Regions from separate parts of the Nocardioides sp. GCM10027114 genome, predicted to be linked through region 2. Evidence: riboswitches for the same ligand, from Rfam matches in the RefSeq annotation. Region 2 holds a riboswitch; the other holds the start of a gene.
What was found. Region 2 has a riboswitch for cobalamin ahead of ACFP2E_RS17265 (hypothetical protein). Riboswitches for the same ligand answer to the same signal wherever they lie in the genome.

Region 1 (4,542 bases), on a different contig from region 2:
CGGACTTCCAGGCGTGGAGGTACATCGACGAGAGCTTGCCGATCGACGGGCCGGCGATGAACAGGTTCAGCGACTGGCTCTGGTCGATGAACGGCTGCCGGGCGGCGGCCATGTCGATCAGCGCCCGCTGCGGCAGCTCCCAGGCCGTGCGGAACAGCACCCGGACGTCCTCCGGCAGCGCGGCGATCCCCTGCACCGATCCCTCGGCGCGCTTGATCTCGTCGCGGACCTCCGGGGTCCACAGCCCCCGCGCCTTGAGCTCGCGCACGAGCGCGGTGTTGACCTGCAGGAACTCCCCCGACAGCGTCTCGCGCTTGAACAGGTTGGAGACCTGCGGCTCGATGCACTCGTAGCAGCCGGCGATCGACGCGATCGTCGCCGTCGGCGCGATCGCGACCAGCAGCGAGTTCCGCAGGCCGTGCTCGGCGATACCGCCGCGCACCCGCTCCCACCGCTCGGTCTGGGTGCCGGTGACGTCCCACAGGTCCGGCTGCAGCACGCCCGCGGCGGCCCGCGTCTCGGCGTACGAGGGGTGGGGTCCGTGGAGGCGAGCCAGCTCGCAGGACACCTCGAGCGCGGTCAGGTAGATCTCCTCCTGCACCCGCGTCGAGAGCTCGCGCGCCTCGTCGGAGTCGAAGGGCAGCCGCAGCGCGAAGAACGCGTCCTGCAGCCCCATCAGCCCCAGCCCCACCGGCCGCCACCGCGGGTTCGACGCGGCCGCCTCCGGGCTCGGGTAGTAGTTGATGTCGACGACCCGGTCGAGCAGCGGGACGGCGGTCCGGACGGTCTCGCGGAGCTTCTCCCAGTCGATGGTCTCGACGAGCTCGACCGACGTGGGGTCACCGACCAGGTGCTGGGCGAGGTTGACCGAGCCGAGGTTGCAGACCGCGGTCTCGTCGTCCGAGGAGACCTCGATGATCTCGGTGCACAGGTTGGACAGGTGCACCACCGGGCCGCCGGGCCCCTCTCCCGGATGCTGGTCGCGCGTCTGGTTGCAGGTCCGGTTGGCGGCGTCCTTGAAGGTCATCCAGCCGTTGCCGGTCTGGGCGAGCGTGCGCATCATCCGGCCGTAGAGCTCGCGGGCAGGCACCTGCCGCACGTAGCGGCCCTCCTCCTCGGCCCGCCGGTACGCCGCGTCGAACGCCTCGCCCCACAGGTCCGGCAGCTCCGGCGCCTGGTCCGGGTCGATGAGCGACCACGCCTCGTCGGCCTCGACCCGCCGCATGAACTCGTCGGGCACCCAGTGGGCGAGGTTGAGGTTGTGGGTGCGCCGGGCGTCCTCACCGGTGTTGTCGCGCAGCTCGAGGAACTCCTCCACGTCGGGGTGCCACGGCTCGAGGTAGACGCAGGCGGCGCCCTTGCGGCGGCCGCCCTGGTTGACCGCGGCGACCGACGAGTCCAGCGTCCGCAGGAACGGCACGATCCCGTTCGACTGCCCGTTGGTGCCCCGGATCAGCGCCCCGCGGGACCGGACCCGGGTGAAGGAGATCCCGATCCCGCCGGCGAACTTCGACAGCTTCGCCACCTGTGCGTAGCGGCTGTAGATCGAGTCGAGGTCGTCGCGCGGGCTGTCCACGAGGTAGCACGACGACATCTGGGTGTGCCGGGTCCCGGAGTTGAAGAGCGTCGGCGACGACGGCAGGTAGGCCAGCGACGACATCAGCCGGTAGAAGCGGATGGCCTCCCCCGGGCTCTGTGCGAGCCCGCAGGCCACCCGGAGCAGGAAGTACTGCGGGGTCTCGACGACCAGCCGTGTGGTGGGGTGCCGCAGCAGGTAGCGGTCGTAGACGGTGCGCAGCCCGAAGTACTCGAACCGCCGGTCGGCGGTGTCGTCGACGGCGAAGTCGAGCTTGCGGGCGTTGTCCTTGACGAACGCCGCGGTCGCGTCGCCGATCAGCCCCTCGGCATGGCCGAGGGCGACGGACTGGCTGAAGGACGCGACGCCCTGGTTGCGCACCTCCTTGTCGATGTAGCCGGCGAGCAGCCGGGCGGCGAGCCGGGAGTACTGCGGCTCCTCGCCGATCATCTCGGCGGCCGTCTGGATCGAGAGCCGGTCCAGCTCGGCGGTGGTGGCCCCGTCGTAGAGGCCGCTGATGGTGCGGGTCGCGACCCGCATCGGGTCGACGTCGTCGAGGTCGCGGGCGACGCGGTCGACCGCCCGGACGATCTTGTTGACGTCGACGGGCTCGGTGTCCCCGTTGCGCTTGCGCACCTGCATGGACGCCCGTCTGGTGGGCGTCTCGGTGACCGTCATGTCTCTCTCCTCGCGAGATCGGTCTCGGAGGTCCGGGACACGCGGGAGGGGACCGGGCGACCCCGCACCGGGCCCCCGACAGGGCCGCGCGCGGCGTCGTACCAGCCGTCGGCCCACCCGCGAGGCCTCGGACCACCGCACCCGTCGGGTGCGGTGCGCTGGCAGGTCTTCGGACTCGCGGGCACGTCGTACGGCGCCGGGTGGCACCGCTCGACCCCTACTGGCCGTCGCTTCCCGGTCCCGTCGGACCAGTGCTGATGACGGCGGTCGTTCCCACTCACCGCTGCGGGGCAGTCCCGGAGTCACACCGGGTTCCCTCTTGCCTCGACACCCCTGGGTGGGGCGTCGAACCAGCTGCGTCCGCCACCATATGTAGGGGTGGGCCCCGATGGTGGGACCCAGATGTCGTGGTCGGCGTGTCGGGCGTGTCGCGGCACTCCCCACCACCACGACCAGCCCTTGACCGGGGCTGCAAGGCTGGCGGCATGACCCGCCACGTCGTCATCGCCGGGGCCTCGGGCTTCCTGGGCCGCCACCTGAGCAAGTCCCTCATCGACCGCGGTCACGCGGTCACGGCCCTCACCCGGAAGCAGAGCTCGGCGCCGGACGAGTCCACGTGGGACCCCTACGAGGGCAAGGTCGACCAGGGCCTCATCGAGGAGGCCGACGTCGTCGTCAACGTCGCCGGCTCCCCCACCGCCGGCAACCCCCACTCGGAGAAGTGGGCGCGCGAGCTGCGCGAGAGCCGGGTCGTCACCACGCAGGTGCTCGCCGACGCCATCGCCGCGACGGACTCAAAGCCCGTGTTCCTCGCCGGCAACGCGATCGCGTTCTACGGCGACCACGGCAGCGAGGTGCTGACCGAGGACGCCGACAGCCGCGGCGACTCCCTCATGACCCAGGTCTGCCGCGAGTGGCAGGCCGCGGCCGAGCCGGCGGTCGATGCCGGCGCCCGGGTCGCGATCCTCCGCACCGCGCCCGTGATGGACCGGACCAGCCCGCCGCTCAAGCAGCTGCGGCTGCTCTTCAAGACCGGGCTCGGCGGCAGGCTGGGCGACGGCCGGCAGTACTTCCCCGTCATCTCGCTGCGCGACTGGGTCGCGGCGGTCACCTGGCTCGCGGAGAACGACGACCTCAGCGGGCCGGTGAACCTCTGCTGCCCCACCACCCCGACCAACGCCGAGTTCACCAGGGCCCTGGCGCGCGCCGTGAACCGCCCGGCCCTCACGTTCGTGCCGGCGCCGGTGCTCAAGGTGGCCGCCGGCCGGATGGCGCCCGAGGTGCTGGGCTCCCAGAACCTGCGGCCCGCCGCGCTGGAGGCCGCCGGCTTCTCGTTCCGCGACCGCGACGTCACCTCGGTCCTCGCCTCCGCGCTGGCCAAGGAGCCGAAGGCCCGCAAGTAGTGGGCGGAGGTAGGCTGCCCGGGTGAGCGAGCTTGCCTTCCGCGTCGCCGGGCTCGGCGACGACGCCGTCGAGTACCTCGCCGCGTGGGACCTCCAGCGCGGGGTCCACGCGGATGTCGTCGAGGGCCGCTCCCCCGACACCGTGCTGCTGCTCGAGCACCCGCCGGTCTTCACCGCCGGGAAGCGCACCGACCCCCACGAGCGCCCGGCCGACCCCGGCGGCGCACCGGTCATCGACGTCGACCGCGGCGGCAAGATCACGTTCCACGGCCCCGGCCAGCTCGTCGGCTACCCGATCGTCACGCTGCCCGACCACGTCAAGGTCGTCGACTACGTACGCCGCCTCGAGGAGGCGCTGATCGCGGTCTGCCGCGACCTCGGCGTCACCACCGCGCGGGTGCCGGGGCGCAGCGGGGTCTGGCTGCAGGCCGACGACAGGGGCCCGGAGCGGAAGATCGCCGCGATCGGGATCCGGGTCAGCCGTGGCGTGGCGATGCACGGCTTCGCGCTGAACTGCGACGTGGACCTCGGCTGGTACGACCGGTTCGTCCCCTGCGGCATCGCCGACGCCGGGGTGACCTCGCTGAGCAAGGAGCTCGGCCGGGACGTCACGATCGCCGAGGTCCTGCCCCTCGCCGAGCGCCACCTGCGCGAGTACCTCTCCTGGTCCGACTACACGCCGACCCCCGACTACGAGCCCCGTCCCGAGCCCGGCCGGACCCCGCGCATCCAGCTCGTCACCCCCTGACCGGTTCTCCCCGGCGAGGCCGGCGCGGGCCGTTCGAACCCGGGGTGGCAGGATCCTCGCTCGTGACTTCGGGGACGGTGGGGGCGGCGTGGCGGATCTGGTGATCGAGACCAAGGGCCTCCGCAAGGAGTACCGCA
Region 2 (4,542 bases):
AGGAGCTGCGCGGCAGCCTCCCCGAGCCGCCCCACCAGAAGCGCGCCCGGCTCCAGCAGGAGTGGGGCTTCTCCGACCTCGAGATGCGCGACACCGTCGGCGCGGGCGCCCTGGTGCTGGTCGAGGAGACCATCGCCGCCGACACCACCCCGCAGGCCGCCCGCAAGTGGTGGCTGGGCGAGATGGCGCGTCGCGCCAACGAGGCCGGCGTCGAGCTCACCGACCTCGCCGTGAAGCCGGCGGACGTGGCGCGGGTCCAGGCGCTCGTCGACGAGGGCAAGCTCAACGACAAGCTGGCCCGCCAGGTCTTCGACGGCCTGCTCGCCGGCGAGGGCACGCCCGACGAGATCGTGGCCGCCCGCGGCCTCGCCATCGTCTCCGACGACGGCGCCCTCGGCGCCGCGGTCGACAAGGCCATCGCCGACAACCCCGACGTCGCCGACAAGATCCGCGACGGCAAGCTCGCCGCGGCCGGCGCCCTCATCGGCGCGGTCATGAAGGAGATGCGCGGCCAGGCCGACGCCGGCCGGGTGCGCGAGCTGATCCTGGAGAAGCTCTCCTGACGTCCTGACCACCTGACACCTGTGCGGTGGATCCGGCGTGCCTCGTACGCCGGATCCGCCGCACTGTCGTTCTTGGCCCGGCTGAGGGCCCAGGGCGGTGACCGACCGTGGTCGAGCCCGTCGAGACCCGGCGAGGTCGGTGCGGCGATGGTCTCGACGCGCTCGACCGGCGTGGGTTGCGGCCCGGCTTCCGTCCACAACCGAGGGCGGCCGATGACGTCTCCACAGGTCGAACTGGCGTTCGAAGACGTGTCGGTGGTGGCGCCTAGTGTCTGGGTATGTCGATCCGGCCGCTGCATCCCACGCACCTGGTGCTGGCGTGCACGGAGGCGATCGACAAGGAGCTCGACCGGGTCGCCGAGGTGGACCCGGCCTACATGCGGACCGAGGACCAGGCCGCGGCGCTGACGGAGCTGTCCGCGCTGGCGGCGCGGGTGGAGGAGCTGAAGCTGCGGGTGCTCGCGAACGCCGACGAGGTGGCGCTGGACTCGGGTGCGCGGTCGGCGGCGGCGTGGCTGGCCAACGCGACCCGCACCGACGCCGGCCGCGCGCTGGGGGCGGCCCGGCTGGCCGAGGCGATCACCGGCAGGTGGTCCCGGGTCGGGCAGGGGCTCGCGCAGGGGTCGGTGAATCCGGCCCAGGCGCGGGTGCTGGTGGCCGCGCTCGACGACCTGCCCGCCGACCTCGACCCGGAGGTCGTGGCGCGGGCGGAGGAGTACCTCGTCGGTCAGGCCGCCCACTTCGCGCCGAAACAGCTGCGGGTGCTCGGCGCGAAGGTGCTCGAGGTCGTCGCCCCCGAGGTGGCGGAGGCGGCGGAGCGGGACGCGCTGGAGCGGGCCGAGGCGCACGCCCGGCGCCGCACCAGCCTGACGTTCCGGCGACAGGGCGACGGCACGACCGAGATCCATGCCCGGGTGAGTGATGCGGTGGCGGGGCGGCTCCGGACCTACCTGGACGCGTACTCCAGCCCACGCCAAGCAAGTGGCGACGAGAAGGTCCCGCGCGACCGGCTGCTCGGGGAGGCGTTCGGTGCGCTGCTCGAGCACCTCGACCCCGCGAGGCTGCCGCGGCACGGCGGCCGCGCCACCACGGTGGTGGTGACGATCGATCTCGACCAGCTCCGCGCCCGGCTCGGTGCCGCCGGGCTCGGGACTGGCGATCTCGTGTCCGCGTCGGAGGCGATGCGGCTGGCCTGCACCGCGGACCTGGTCCCGATGGTGCTCGGCGGCAAGGGCGAGATCCTCCACCAAGGACGGGCGAAGCGGCTGTTCACCGACGCCCAACGCCTCGCGATGGCGGTGCGCGACAAGACCTGCCGCGCGGCCGGCTGCACCATCCCCGCGACCTGGTCCGAGGCGCATCACAAGCACGAGTGGGCCCTGGGCGGCCGGACCGACCTCGACGACGGGGTCAGCCTGTGCTCGTGGCACCACCACCGCGCCCACGACCCGGCGTACACGACGGAGTTCCACGCATCCGGCGACGTGCGGTTCCACCGCCGCAGATAGGCGGCATCGGCCAGTACGTGCGCGGTGACGTCCGGCCACCTCGTACGGACCGCGGCGCGGGGGAGCGCGAAACCGGGGTAGTGTGCCGCTCGCACACATCAATCACGCCCGTCGCAGGGGGAAGCCGGTCCAAGTCCGGCGCTGACCCGCAACCGTAGGCGGTCCTTCGGGGCCGCGAGCCGGAACACCCGCGACGACGCGTCCTGAACACATCGCTGTCGAGGAAAGCAGCGGGTGGACACCCGGTCCGGGTCGCCTCCCGCTGTGCAGCGGGAAGGATCTTCATGCGTCACGTCCTCCGTCCGGTCGCGGCTGTCGCCGCCGGACTGATGCTCGCCACCACCCTCGCCGGGCCGGCCGCCGCCGCGGCCGACGACCGCAGCGGCCGCTGGCTCAAGCAGCAGCTCACCGGCGGCCTGGTGCACAACAACCAGTACGACTTCGACGACTACGGCCTCACCGCCGACCTCGCCCTCGCGCTCGACGCGATCGGCGGTCAGCGCAAGGCCGAACGTAAGATCCGTCGCGCCATCGCGCCCCACGTCGACAGCTGGACGACCGGCGCCGACTGGGGCTCCTCCGACGTGTACGCCGGCTCCGTGGCCAAGGCGGTCGTCCTCGCCCAGGCGACCGGCGGCGACCCGACCCGGCTCGGCGGCAAGGACCTCGTCCAGCGCCTCGAGGGCCTGGTCAGCAACGTGCCCGGGCAGGTCGGCCGCATCGAGGACGAGACCACCGGCACCGACTACGCCAACACCATCGGGCAGGCCTTCGCCGCGCGTGGTCTGGCCCGCGCCGGCTCCGACCGCGCCGGCGACGCCCTCCGCTTCCTGCTCCAGCAGCAGTGCGACGCGGGCTACTTCCGTCTCGCCTTCGCGCCCAAGGCGGCCCCCGACCAGTCGTGCGACGGCGGCGACGCGGCGTCGTCGGCACCGAGCACCGACGTCACCGCGCTGTCGGTCATCAACCTGCTGGAATCGGGCCGCAAGGGCAAGGTCGTCCGGAACGCGGTCAACGACGCCGTCTCGTGGCTCAAGCAGCAGCAGAAGACCAACGGGAGCTTCGGCGGAAGCGAGGAGGGCAGCAACACGAACAGCACCGGCCTCGCCGCCTGGGCGCTGGGTGAGCGCGGCTCCTGCAGGCCGGCAGTCAAGGCGGCCGGCTGGGTCGACAAGCTGACCGTCGGCCGTGGCCAGGCGGGCACGCCGCTCGCGGGCGAGACGGGCGCCATCGCCTACGACCGCGCCGGCTACCGCACGGCCAAGCAGGACGGCATCACCGTCGAGGCCGAGGACCAGTGGCGGCGTGCCACCACCCAGGCCGCGCCGGCGCTGTCCTTCCTGACCGTCGAGCAGTGCCGGAACCGCTGACCGTGCTTCGCGCAGCACGCAGCGCCGGCCGGCAGGCAGCCAGCCGTCTCGTCGCCGCGGGGGTCCTCGCGGCGGCGAGCCTGGTGCTCGTCCCGATGCCGCCGGCGTCGGCGGCGACCTGCGCCACCGGTGCGGGCGTGTCCGTGGTCGTCGACTTCAACGGCGCGGGCGGCGGCACCGAGACCGACTGCGTGGCCGAGGGCGGCGGCGACGTCGCGTCAGCCATCGCCGAGGTCCACCACGACCTGACCCGCACCCAGCAGTACCCGGGCGTCGTCTGCAAGGTCGACGGCCTGCCCGCCGACGCGGAGTGCCGCACCATGCCCCCGGCGGACGCCTACTGGGGGATCTTCTGGTCCGACGGCAAGGGCGGCTGGGTCTACTCCAGCGAGGGCATCGACAGTCTCGAGGTCCCCGACGGCGGCTCCCTCGGCCTCGTCTGGCAGGACGGCGGCACGCAGGACCAGCCGAGCGTCGCCCCGCCGCAGCACAACGCCTCCGGCGGCAGCGGCGGCTCCGGCGGCTCCGGTGGTTCCGGCGGCGGCTCCGCCGGCGGATCAGGCTCCGGCGGCTCCACCGGCGGCACGACGGGCTCGGCCGGTGGCGCTCCCAGCTCGGCGTCGCCGTCGCCCTCGGCGAGCGCTGCGCCGAGCGAGGGCCCGAAGCAGCGGGCCGGTGGCGACGGCAGGTCCGACGGCAGGTCCGACGGCAGGTCCGACGGCAAGACCGACCGCGGCAAGGGCGACCGCAAGGACCGGAAGGCCGAGTCCAGGACGAAGGACGAGGACCCCTCGCCCTCGGCCGAGCTGACCCCGGCCGACGACGACGCCGTCGCGGTCGGCGACCCGCCCTCGGCTGACGGCGGCCTGCCCACCTGGGTGGCCCCGGTCGGCATCGCCGGGCTCTTCGGCGTGGCCGGCGTCGTCGCCCTCCTGCGTCGGAGGCAGGCGGCCTGATGGTCCGCCCACGGCTGCGCCGAGACCTGCACCCCGTGGCCTGGTGGGTGTGGGCGATCGCGCTCGCCGCGGCGGCGTCGTTCACCACCAACCCGCTGGTGCTGCTCCTCGTGCTGGGAGCGGTCGCGGTGGTGGTGGCGGCGCG

Region 1: it holds a riboswitch for cobalamin, as region 2 does, so the genes downstream of both, ACFP2E_RS04215 (ribonucleoside-diphosphate reductase subunit alpha) here and ACFP2E_RS17265 (hypothetical protein) in region 2, are expected to answer to the same signal.

The regions. Positions count from the first base shown of each region.
Region 1 covers NZ_JBHSSS010000007.1:38,037-42,578, forward strand. Annotated here, with positions in the region: gene ACFP2E_RS04215 (ribonucleoside-diphosphate reductase subunit alpha) at 1-2,254, opposite strand, end outside; cobalamin riboswitch at 2,397-2,624, opposite strand; gene ACFP2E_RS04220 (TIGR01777 family oxidoreductase) at 2,740-3,657, shown strand; gene lipB (lipoyl(octanoyl) transferase LipB) at 3,680-4,405, shown strand; gene ACFP2E_RS04230 (ABC transporter ATP-binding protein) at 4,494-4,542, shown strand, end outside.
Region 2 covers NZ_JBHSSS010000029.1:98,349-102,890, forward strand. Annotated here, with positions in the region: gene gatB (Asp-tRNA(Asn)/Glu-tRNA(Gln) amidotransferase subunit GatB) at 1-563, shown strand, start outside; gene ACFP2E_RS17260 (DUF222 domain-containing protein) at 842-2,071, shown strand; cobalamin riboswitch at 2,140-2,282, shown strand; gene ACFP2E_RS17265 (hypothetical protein) at 2,356-3,441, shown strand; gene ACFP2E_RS17270 (hypothetical protein) at 3,426-4,397, shown strand; gene ACFP2E_RS17275 (energy-coupling factor transporter transmembrane component T) at 4,397-4,542, shown strand, end outside.